2 regions of the Dysgonomonas sp. HDW5A genome follow, and region 2 is predicted to be linked to the other one. Evidence: riboswitches for the same ligand, from Rfam matches in the RefSeq annotation. Region 2 holds a riboswitch; the other holds the start of a gene.

Region 1 (4,438 bases), 1.6 Mb from region 2:
TTCAAGCGCAAAACTTGAAAGAAGAAGCAGGAAACGTTTCTACAGCAAAAGAAAGAGCTGAACTTGATGACAAGGCTAAAGATCTATACAACAAAGCATTTCCTTTATTGGAGAAATATAAATCATCATTGGAAGGTCGCAAAGCAGACGAACAAGAAATCAAATCAATGCTAGTAAAATTACAAAACGTATACTATAATCTAAATATGGAGAAAGAATACGAAGCTGTAAGTGCTGAACTTGAGAAATATAAATATTAAATTCAGAAAAGAATATAATATCTTTATAAAGAGGAGGCTACCCGAAAGATAGCCTCTTTTTTTGCTTAAGTAGGCCCAGTGACCACATAGCTGCGAAAATTAAACTGTAGATATTTGAAAAAAATTAAATTATCGTGAATAAAATGTTCTTAAATATGACGTCAAATATAAAATAGTCATTAGTTACATAATTACCATTATGTTTAATTACACTTTTAGATATTCTAATCAAGAAAAGCTAAGACGGGTTTACAACATTAAGTTAACTAAAGATTTATGTTAAAGAATATACCCCATCAATACAGACTTAGAAACAATCTATATAAATAACAGAGCAGATTTGAAACAAATATCATTTAGTTTTGTTTTATTTGTATAACGCTTAATTAAAAACAACAAGTTTATGACTACGATTATATCTTACTTTCTAATTACTTTACTTAGTTTAAATTTAAACGTAGAAGATCAAACAAATAATAATAACGATAATAAAAGTATAAAAGCTATGAAATTTGAAATGCCTAAGTTGCCATATGCAACAAATGCCTTAGAGCCAGTTATCAGTCAACAAACTGTAGAACTACATTATGGTAAACATCTTCAAACGTATGTAAATAATCTGAATAATTTAGTACCGGGAACTAAATTTGAGAATTCAGATCTAATTACGATCATTAAAGAAAGCGATGGAGCTATATTTAATAATGCAGGTCAAATTTTGAATCATGATCTTTATTTTGCTTCATTTACAAACCCTGGTAAAGGTGGTTCTCCAAAAGGAAAATTAGCTGAAGCAATTACTGCCCAATTTGGTTCATTCGAGAACTTCCAAAAAGAATTCAATACAGCTGGTGCTGGTTTATTTGGTTCAGGTTGGGTTTGGTTAGCTAAAGATGCCAGTGGTAAACTTTCGATCGAAAAAGAACCTAATGGCAGTAACCCTGTTGTAAAAGGTCTAACTCCAATCTTAGGTATTGATGTATGGGAACATGCTTATTACCTTGACTATCAAAATCGTCGTGCTGACCACTTAGCAGAGGTTTGGAAAATCATCAATTGGGATGTTGTTAGTGCTCGTTACTAATTATAAGTCAACAATATATTAAAAAGAAAGCTCCTAGTTATAGGAGCTTTCTTTTTATCCCCCCTATCCTATTTTCCTACGACATTTAACATAAACTTGTCTGCTTTATATCTTTTCTTTCATATCTTTGCCTCCTGATCTAGGGGTGCCCACAAGGCTGAGATTATACCCGTATAACCTGATCCGGATAATGCCGGCGGAGGGAAATAGATATGCTTTTAGCGCGCACTGCATACTACTTCAAAATAAAGGTACACTCTCCTATCCCCTTTTTTATTTAACAAATTAGATAAAATAGATCTGCTTTTTTATCGTTAATCATCATTATTTAAATGAAAAAGGAAATAATATCTCTTACAGCTTTTCTCTCCAGTATTTCTATCTTTTCAGAAGAAATACCTGACAGTCTAAAACAAGTGAATCTCAGCGAGATTATTGTATCAGCCACACGAGTTAATGGACGTGCTCCAATTGCATTTTCAAATATGAGTGCTGTACAAATTAAAGAAAATAATGCAGCAAGGAATATTCCTTATATTCTAGAAACCATGCCTTCGGTAGTTGCTTTTTCAGAAGATGGTTCCGGTGTTGGTAACACCTCTCTTCGTATAAGGGGAACAGATGCTACTCGTATTAATGTTACTCTAAATGGTATGCCATTAAATAACCCTGAAAGTCAGGAAGTATATTGGGTAAATATACCTGACATATCTAATTCTCTACAAAGTATTCAAGTGCAACGGGGTGTCGGATCATCAACAAATGGTTCTGCGGCATTTGGAGCTAGTATATCATTAAAAAGTCAAGGAGCAAAACCTGAAGCATACGGTGAAGCATCAACAGCTATTGGAAGTTATAATACTTTTACTTCTACTATTGCAGCAGGAAGCGGTATTTTAAAGAATGGACTTTCTTTTGATGCCAGATATTCTCGTGTAACAGGAGATGGATATATCAGAAATGGTAGTGTAAACCACAGATCTGCATATGCAGCATTATCTTATTATAACGACAATCAGTTATTTAAACTGAGCTATATCAATGGTATTCAGCATACAGGGATAACATGGGAAGGTATTAACCCTGAACAGATGAAAATTGATCGCAGATACAATCCGGCAGGTCGATTCTATGACAGTGCGGGAAATGTGCACTATTATGATAACGAAACTGATAATTATTATTCCAATATAGTACAGTTTACATACTCAAATGCTTTATCAGAACAATTGTCTTTAAACATTGGATTAAATTACAATCATGGGTATGGCTATTACGAGAATTATAAAATGAATCAGAAATTTTCCAAGTTTGGTTTAACCCCACAATTGGTAAACGATTCATTATATAAATCTTCAGATATTATCAGACGTAAATTAATGAAGAACAACTTTTATACGGGGAATATCACTTTAAGCTATGCTACAGATCGATTAAATCTTATTGGAGGAGTTATGCTGTCTTCCTATGCCGGAGATCACTATGGCGAGCTTAAATGGGCTAAACTCAATCAAAATATACCGTCTAATTACGAATGGTATATGAACGATGCAAATAAAAAAGAATTTAATATATTCACCAAAGGTACTTACAGGGTTACAGACGCATTCTCTATTTTTGGAGATCTTCAATATCGCTATATCGATTACAGAATGAAAGGTATTGATGATGATTTAGAAGATATAACTAATAATAATTACTTTAGTTTCTTTAATCCGAAAGGAGGAGTTTCTTATAATTTCGATGCTAAAAACGATATTTATGCTTCTCTTTCTTTTGCTCAACGTGAACCTCTTCGCACCGATATAAAGGAATCATACAAGGGAGGCAGCTATCAGCGCATTAAACCAGAACAGATGCTTGATTATGAATTAGGTTATAGATACGCTTCAAAAGAGGCTTCCTTCAATGCAAATATCTATTATATGAAATACAAGGATCAGATGGTGCAAACAGGAAAACTAAATGACGTAGGATATAAGTTGATGGAAAATGTACCTGACAGTTATCGTCTGGGATTAGAGCTTATTGGTGCATATCAGTTTGCAAAATGGGTACGATTAGATGCAAATGTTACTATAAGCAGAAATAAGATAAAAGACTATACAGCTTATTTTGATTTATATGATAATCAAACAGATTATAATTTTGTCGGTCAGACCTCAGAGCACTTTAAATCTACTGACATTTCATTCTCTCCTAATGTTATAAGCAGTGGTACTGTAACTGTTACTCCCTATAAAACTCTTACATTAGCACTTATTGGTAAATATGTAGGAAAACAATATTATGACAATACTTCTAACCCCGAAAATCAATTAACAAACTATTTTGTGAGTAACTTTGCAGCAAGTTATACATTCAAAACTCAAAAAATAGGAGAAATAAATCTTCAATTCTTTGTCAATAATATATTTAATAAAGAATATGTAGCTAATGCTTGGGTATCCACCGACAAATTTAAAGATAATACACAATTGGTATACACCGGTTTATTTCCACAAGCGACACGCAATATAATGGCAAAACTAGGTATCAGATTCTAATAGAATAGATGGAACTAATAGTAAATTTTATTAAAATAAACTGGGTCGAGATTATAGGAGCCATTTTTGGGCTCCTATATCTCTATTATGAATATAAAGCTGATCTCAAAATGTGGCCGGCAGGTATTATTATGTCCTCTTTCTACACCTTCGTCTTTATACATGCCACCTTCTACTCTTTTGCCTGCATAAATATATACTATATATTAGCAGGAATATATGGTTGGATAAAGTGGCATAAAGCCATTAATACTAACTCGGAAGAAAATACTGATATCGGCTTATGCCATGCCCCTACCCGACTGTTTTTACCTCTCAGTATAGCATCTATTGTGATCTTTGGTATAATTGTATTTATTTTACAGACATTTACTGATAGCAAAGTTGTTTATGGAGACAGCTTTGTCACAACAATCAGTATTGTAGCCATGTGGATGCTGGCACAGAAATATATTGAACAATGGTTATTACTCATTGTTATTAACATCGTATCTGTTTTTTTATACTTATATCAAGACCTATATCCGACATCTATTATGTATCTTATA
Region 2 (4,438 bases):
TGGGTTACTTTCTTCTTTAAAGCTATCATACGATTCCAATGCTGCTAAGAAAACATCTTGTACCAAGTCTTTAGCATCTTGTTCATCAGACACCAGATAGACAGCTCTGTTGAGCAACGGTAAACTGTAGATCTCTATCCAGGTTTGAATGTCTTTTATCTTTTTGTCTCTTTCCATCCTGTTATGTCTTTGGATATTATTGGGAGCAAGCTTCTAATTTTTTTGAAAATTAGTTGTGTCGAAATATCTTTCCTGGTTTAGGTATTAATAAGTTTTTTCATTCTATCCATTTCGTATCAATATTAATTTGGTTTCTCTAACTTCTTTTACAGAGATATTGTAAAGCAATGGTGGGACTTATTCATGCCTTTTCTTTCATAAAACTGATGTGCTCTCAATCGCCGGACATTTGTGCAAAGTTCGAGTTGTGAACAATCATTCTCTTTAGCAAACTTTTTAGCCGCCTGAAAAAGTGTATCTCCGATTCTCAGGCTACGAGATGGCTCATGAATGATTAACTCTATTATTTCTGCTATTTTCCCTGCATGATGAAGGTGCTCCTTTACTTGGAGAGATAAAAATCCAATTACCAGCTGATTCAATTCAGCTACTATGAGCAAATGGTGGCAATCGAAAATTTGTCTGTTATAAATGTGCGTAAAAGCACCTTTATCCAATGCCGTTTGTTCTAATTCGCAAACTAACCCATAAACCGCATCCAAATCTGCCTGCTCTGCCTTTCTTATTATGATATTTCCCATGATGTTAAGACCTGATTTATTATATCTCGATTTCCAACACATTCTTATTTAATCTGAGAATGTCTTGCGGGGCTATTTTAAGGGTGTGATATTTGTCGCCCGTACCTCCATAGATATAGGTGAAGTCTAACAATTTACTGTCGAAGAGGCAAGGTAGATTGTGTCCGATTAAAGGAACTGTCCCGACCTCATATCCTGTAACTTTCAATACGTCTGATTTATCAGCCAGTTTGATCTTAGAAAAGCCTGAATCTAGTGCAAGCTTTTTAAAATCAAAACGATTATATTGATTGCTTGCAACGAGGGCATAAAATCCTTTTTCTGTTTTAACAATAAAAACGGGAGCGGCTTTACTGCTGTCAAAATACTCATTGGCATCATCGGTTTTGAGTATTGGTTTGTCATGTTCGATTATTTCATAATCACATTCCGAGTTGATGAGTAATTCCGCCAATTCATCTAAAGTCAGCATATATTTTCAGGTTTGTTTTATACCGTTACAAAAAAAGTGCAATTTATTAAATGAATTTATATTTCGGATATAAATCTACTCAGTTCGGATATTTTTTATAAGTTTGTAGCCATCACTGTTGGGGGTGTTCTTTCGAAGAAAGAGCTGAGATTAAACCCTTGAACCTGATATGTTGTAATTGACATCGTAGGGAAACGGTAGACTTTTTGAATAATCATCATCGATATATTATTTATAAAGCCGTTTCGTATTGTACGAAGCGGCTTTTTTTATTTAGATTCTAAAATTTATGATAAATATCCAACATTTAGAACGGGATTTAAGTCTGGTCAGAGAAAAATCACCTCTTATTCATAACATTACCAACTATGTAGTAATGAATAATACTGCAAATGCTCTTTTATCTATCGGAGCATCTCCGGTAATGGCGCATTCGGTAGATGAAGTGGCTGAAATGACCGGTATCGCTTCTGCTCTTGTTCTCAATATCGGAACATTAGATGCCGAGTGGGTCAAAGCGATGCTTATTGCCGGAAAAACTGCCCAAGAAAAGAAAATACCTGTCATCTTCGATCCGGTGGGTGCAGGGGCTACCTCATATCGTAGAAAAGTGTGCCAGCAAATATTGGAAGAATGCAAGCCTTCGATAATCAGAGGGAATGCTTCGGAGATTATGGCTTTGGTAAACAATAATGTGAAAACCAAAGGGGTAGACAGTACCAATTCATCCGATTTGGCATTGGATTCTGCTAAAGTATTGGCCGGCGAAACAGGTGCGGTAGTTGTTATAAGTGGGCAAACGGATTATATAACCGACGGAAAAACAACAGAAACAGTATCCAACGGAAGTACATTAATGGCTCGTGTAACAGGAATGGGGTGTACTGCCACAGCCATTGTTGCCGCATTTGCTGCTATTAATACGGACATGCTTCAGGCTGCAACTCACGGCATGGCTGTAATGGGTATCTCCGGAGAAATGGCTGCAGCCCAATCGCAAGGAAATGGCAGTATGCAGGTTCATTTTTTAGACGAACTATTCAATATGAACGGAAGTATGCTTAGAAATAAAATAAGACTGTAATGAAATCATTTGACTTAAGTCTTTATCTGGTTACCGACCGATCGCTTTCTTTAGGACGCTCATTAGAGTCTGTCGTGGCACAGGCTGTAGAAGGAGGCGTAACAATGGTACAATTGAGAGAGAAAGACTGCTCTACTTTAGAGTTTTATCAACAAGCGATGCTCTTAAAAGAATGTTTACATCCCTATAGTATTCCATTGATTATCAATGATCGTCTGGATATTGCACTTGCTTGTGATGCCGAAGGTCTACATATCGGACAAAGTGATATGCCTTATGATATTGCCCGAAAATTACTGGGGAAAGATAAAATTATCGGCTTATCTGTCGAATGTTTGCAGGATGCTGTGGATGCAAACGAACTCGATGTTGACTATATCGGCATCTCTCCTGTATTCGGCACGCCAACCAAAACCGATACAGCTCCGGCTCTTGGCTTGGAGGGGATACGGGAAATCGTGAAGATAAGCAGGCATCCGGCTGTCGGTATCGGAGGAATCAATCAGGCAAATGCAGCAGATATTATCGAAGCCGGGGCTGACGGTATTTCGGTGGTGTCGGCAATTATGTCGGCAAGCGATCCGAAACAAGCGGCTTTTCAACTGATGAATATAATTCAAAAATCAAAGATAAATATATGAAGTGGAGTGATGAAGCATGGAAGGCTATTGAGCCTGTCTACACGAAAATAAAAGAACTGCCATTTATAAAAGAACTGATGGATGGCACATTGGATAACAATAAATTTATATTTTATATCCGGCAGGATGCACTTTATCTTGCCGATTATGGTAAAGTACTGACTGCTATAGCATCAAAGCTAAGCAAGCCCGATCATATTGAAGCCTTTATTCATTTTGCGGGAGAGAGTGTTGAGGTCGAAAAAGCATTGCATGAATCCTTTCTAGGCGCATTAGATAAGAAAATAAAAGTGAGTGCTTCATCTAGCTGTCTTCTTTATACTTCTTACCTGATGAAACAATTAGCAAATTCTCCCATTGAAGTTGCTTTGGCAGCAGTACTTCCATGTTTTTGGATATATAAAGAGATAGGAGACTATATTCTTGCTAATCAAACCAAAGAAAATAATCCATACCAAAGCTGGATAGATACTTATGGTGGCGAAGGCTTTACAGAATCGGTTAAAACTGCAATTTCGATATGTGACGAAATAGCCGAAACTTGTACACCGGATCAGCGTTCGGCTATGACAGAAGCATTTATAATGTGTTCCAAAATGGAATGGATGTTTTGGGATAGTGCTTACAAACAAGAACAGTGGCAAATATAAATTCATTTAATTGGTATAAGATAAACAAATGAAGAAACAATATAAACGTGCGCTAACTATTGCCGGTAGTGATCCTAGTGGTGGTGCAGGTATTCAAGCTGATTTGAAAACTTTCTCGGCATGTGGGTGCTATGGAATGACAGTTATTACGGCAGTAGTAGATGAAAATACGGTTGGAGTGACTGACGTACACCCGATACCCGTATCATTTGTTTCAGGACAAATAAAATCTGTATTGGATGATATCGGAGCCGATGCTATCAAGATAGGTATGCTTCATTCCTCGGACTTGATTCGGGCAGTAAGAGAAACTCTCTCTAAATACAATGTAAATAATATAGTTCTGGATCCTGTAATGGTAGCAACTTCGGGTGATAAGCTGTTGCAAGATGAAGCTATAGAGACTCTTAAAAACGAATTGATACCCTATGTTCGGGTGATAACACCCAATATTCCCGAAGCGGAAATTTTGATCGGACAAAAAATTACAAGTCAGCACGATTTACCTTTGGTCGTAAAAGATTTGTCTTTCAATCGGTCGGTCTCGGTTTTGCTGAAGGCAGGGCATTTGACCGAAGATGAATTAGTCGATGTATTTTATAATGCTGAAACCGATGAGGTAATAGAGCTGAAATCGAAACGCATTCAAACCCGCAATACGCATGGTACAGGCTGTACGTTTTCGTCTGCTGTTGCTGCCTTTTTAGCTCATGGATTACCATTGAATGATGCTGTAACGAAAGCCAAAGAGTATATGACTAAAGCAATTGAGATAGGAGCCGAATACGAGATTGGAAAAGGGCATGGTCCGGTGCATCATTTCTTCGGCT

What was found. A riboswitch is a leader RNA that binds a small molecule or an ion and turns the genes downstream of it on or off. The one in region 2 is predicted to bind thiamine pyrophosphate.
Region 1: linked by a shared signal. The riboswitch ahead of G7050_RS15835 (TonB-dependent receptor) and the one ahead of thiM (hydroxyethylthiazole kinase) in region 2 are both predicted to bind thiamine pyrophosphate.

What each region holds. Positions count from the first base shown of each region.
Region 1 is NZ_CP049857.1:3,856,890-3,861,327, forward strand. It holds gene G7050_RS15825 (hypothetical protein) at 1-260, shown strand, start outside; gene G7050_RS15830 (superoxide dismutase) at 766-1,344, shown strand; TPP riboswitch at 1,479-1,566, shown strand; gene G7050_RS15835 (TonB-dependent receptor) at 1,677-3,890, shown strand; gene pnuC (nicotinamide riboside transporter PnuC) at 3,899-4,438, shown strand, end outside.
Region 2 is NZ_CP049857.1:1,119,175-1,123,612, reverse strand. It holds gene G7050_RS04665 (sigma-70 family RNA polymerase sigma factor) at 1-177, opposite strand, end outside; gene G7050_RS04660 (GNAT family N-acetyltransferase) at 327-761, opposite strand; gene G7050_RS04655 (aminoacyl-tRNA deacylase) at 781-1,233, opposite strand; TPP riboswitch at 1,344-1,443, shown strand; gene thiM (hydroxyethylthiazole kinase) at 1,523-2,317, shown strand; gene thiE (thiamine phosphate synthase) at 2,317-2,958, shown strand; gene tenA (thiaminase II) at 2,955-3,608, shown strand; gene thiD (bifunctional hydroxymethylpyrimidine kinase/phosphomethylpyrimidine kinase) at 3,637-4,438, shown strand, end outside.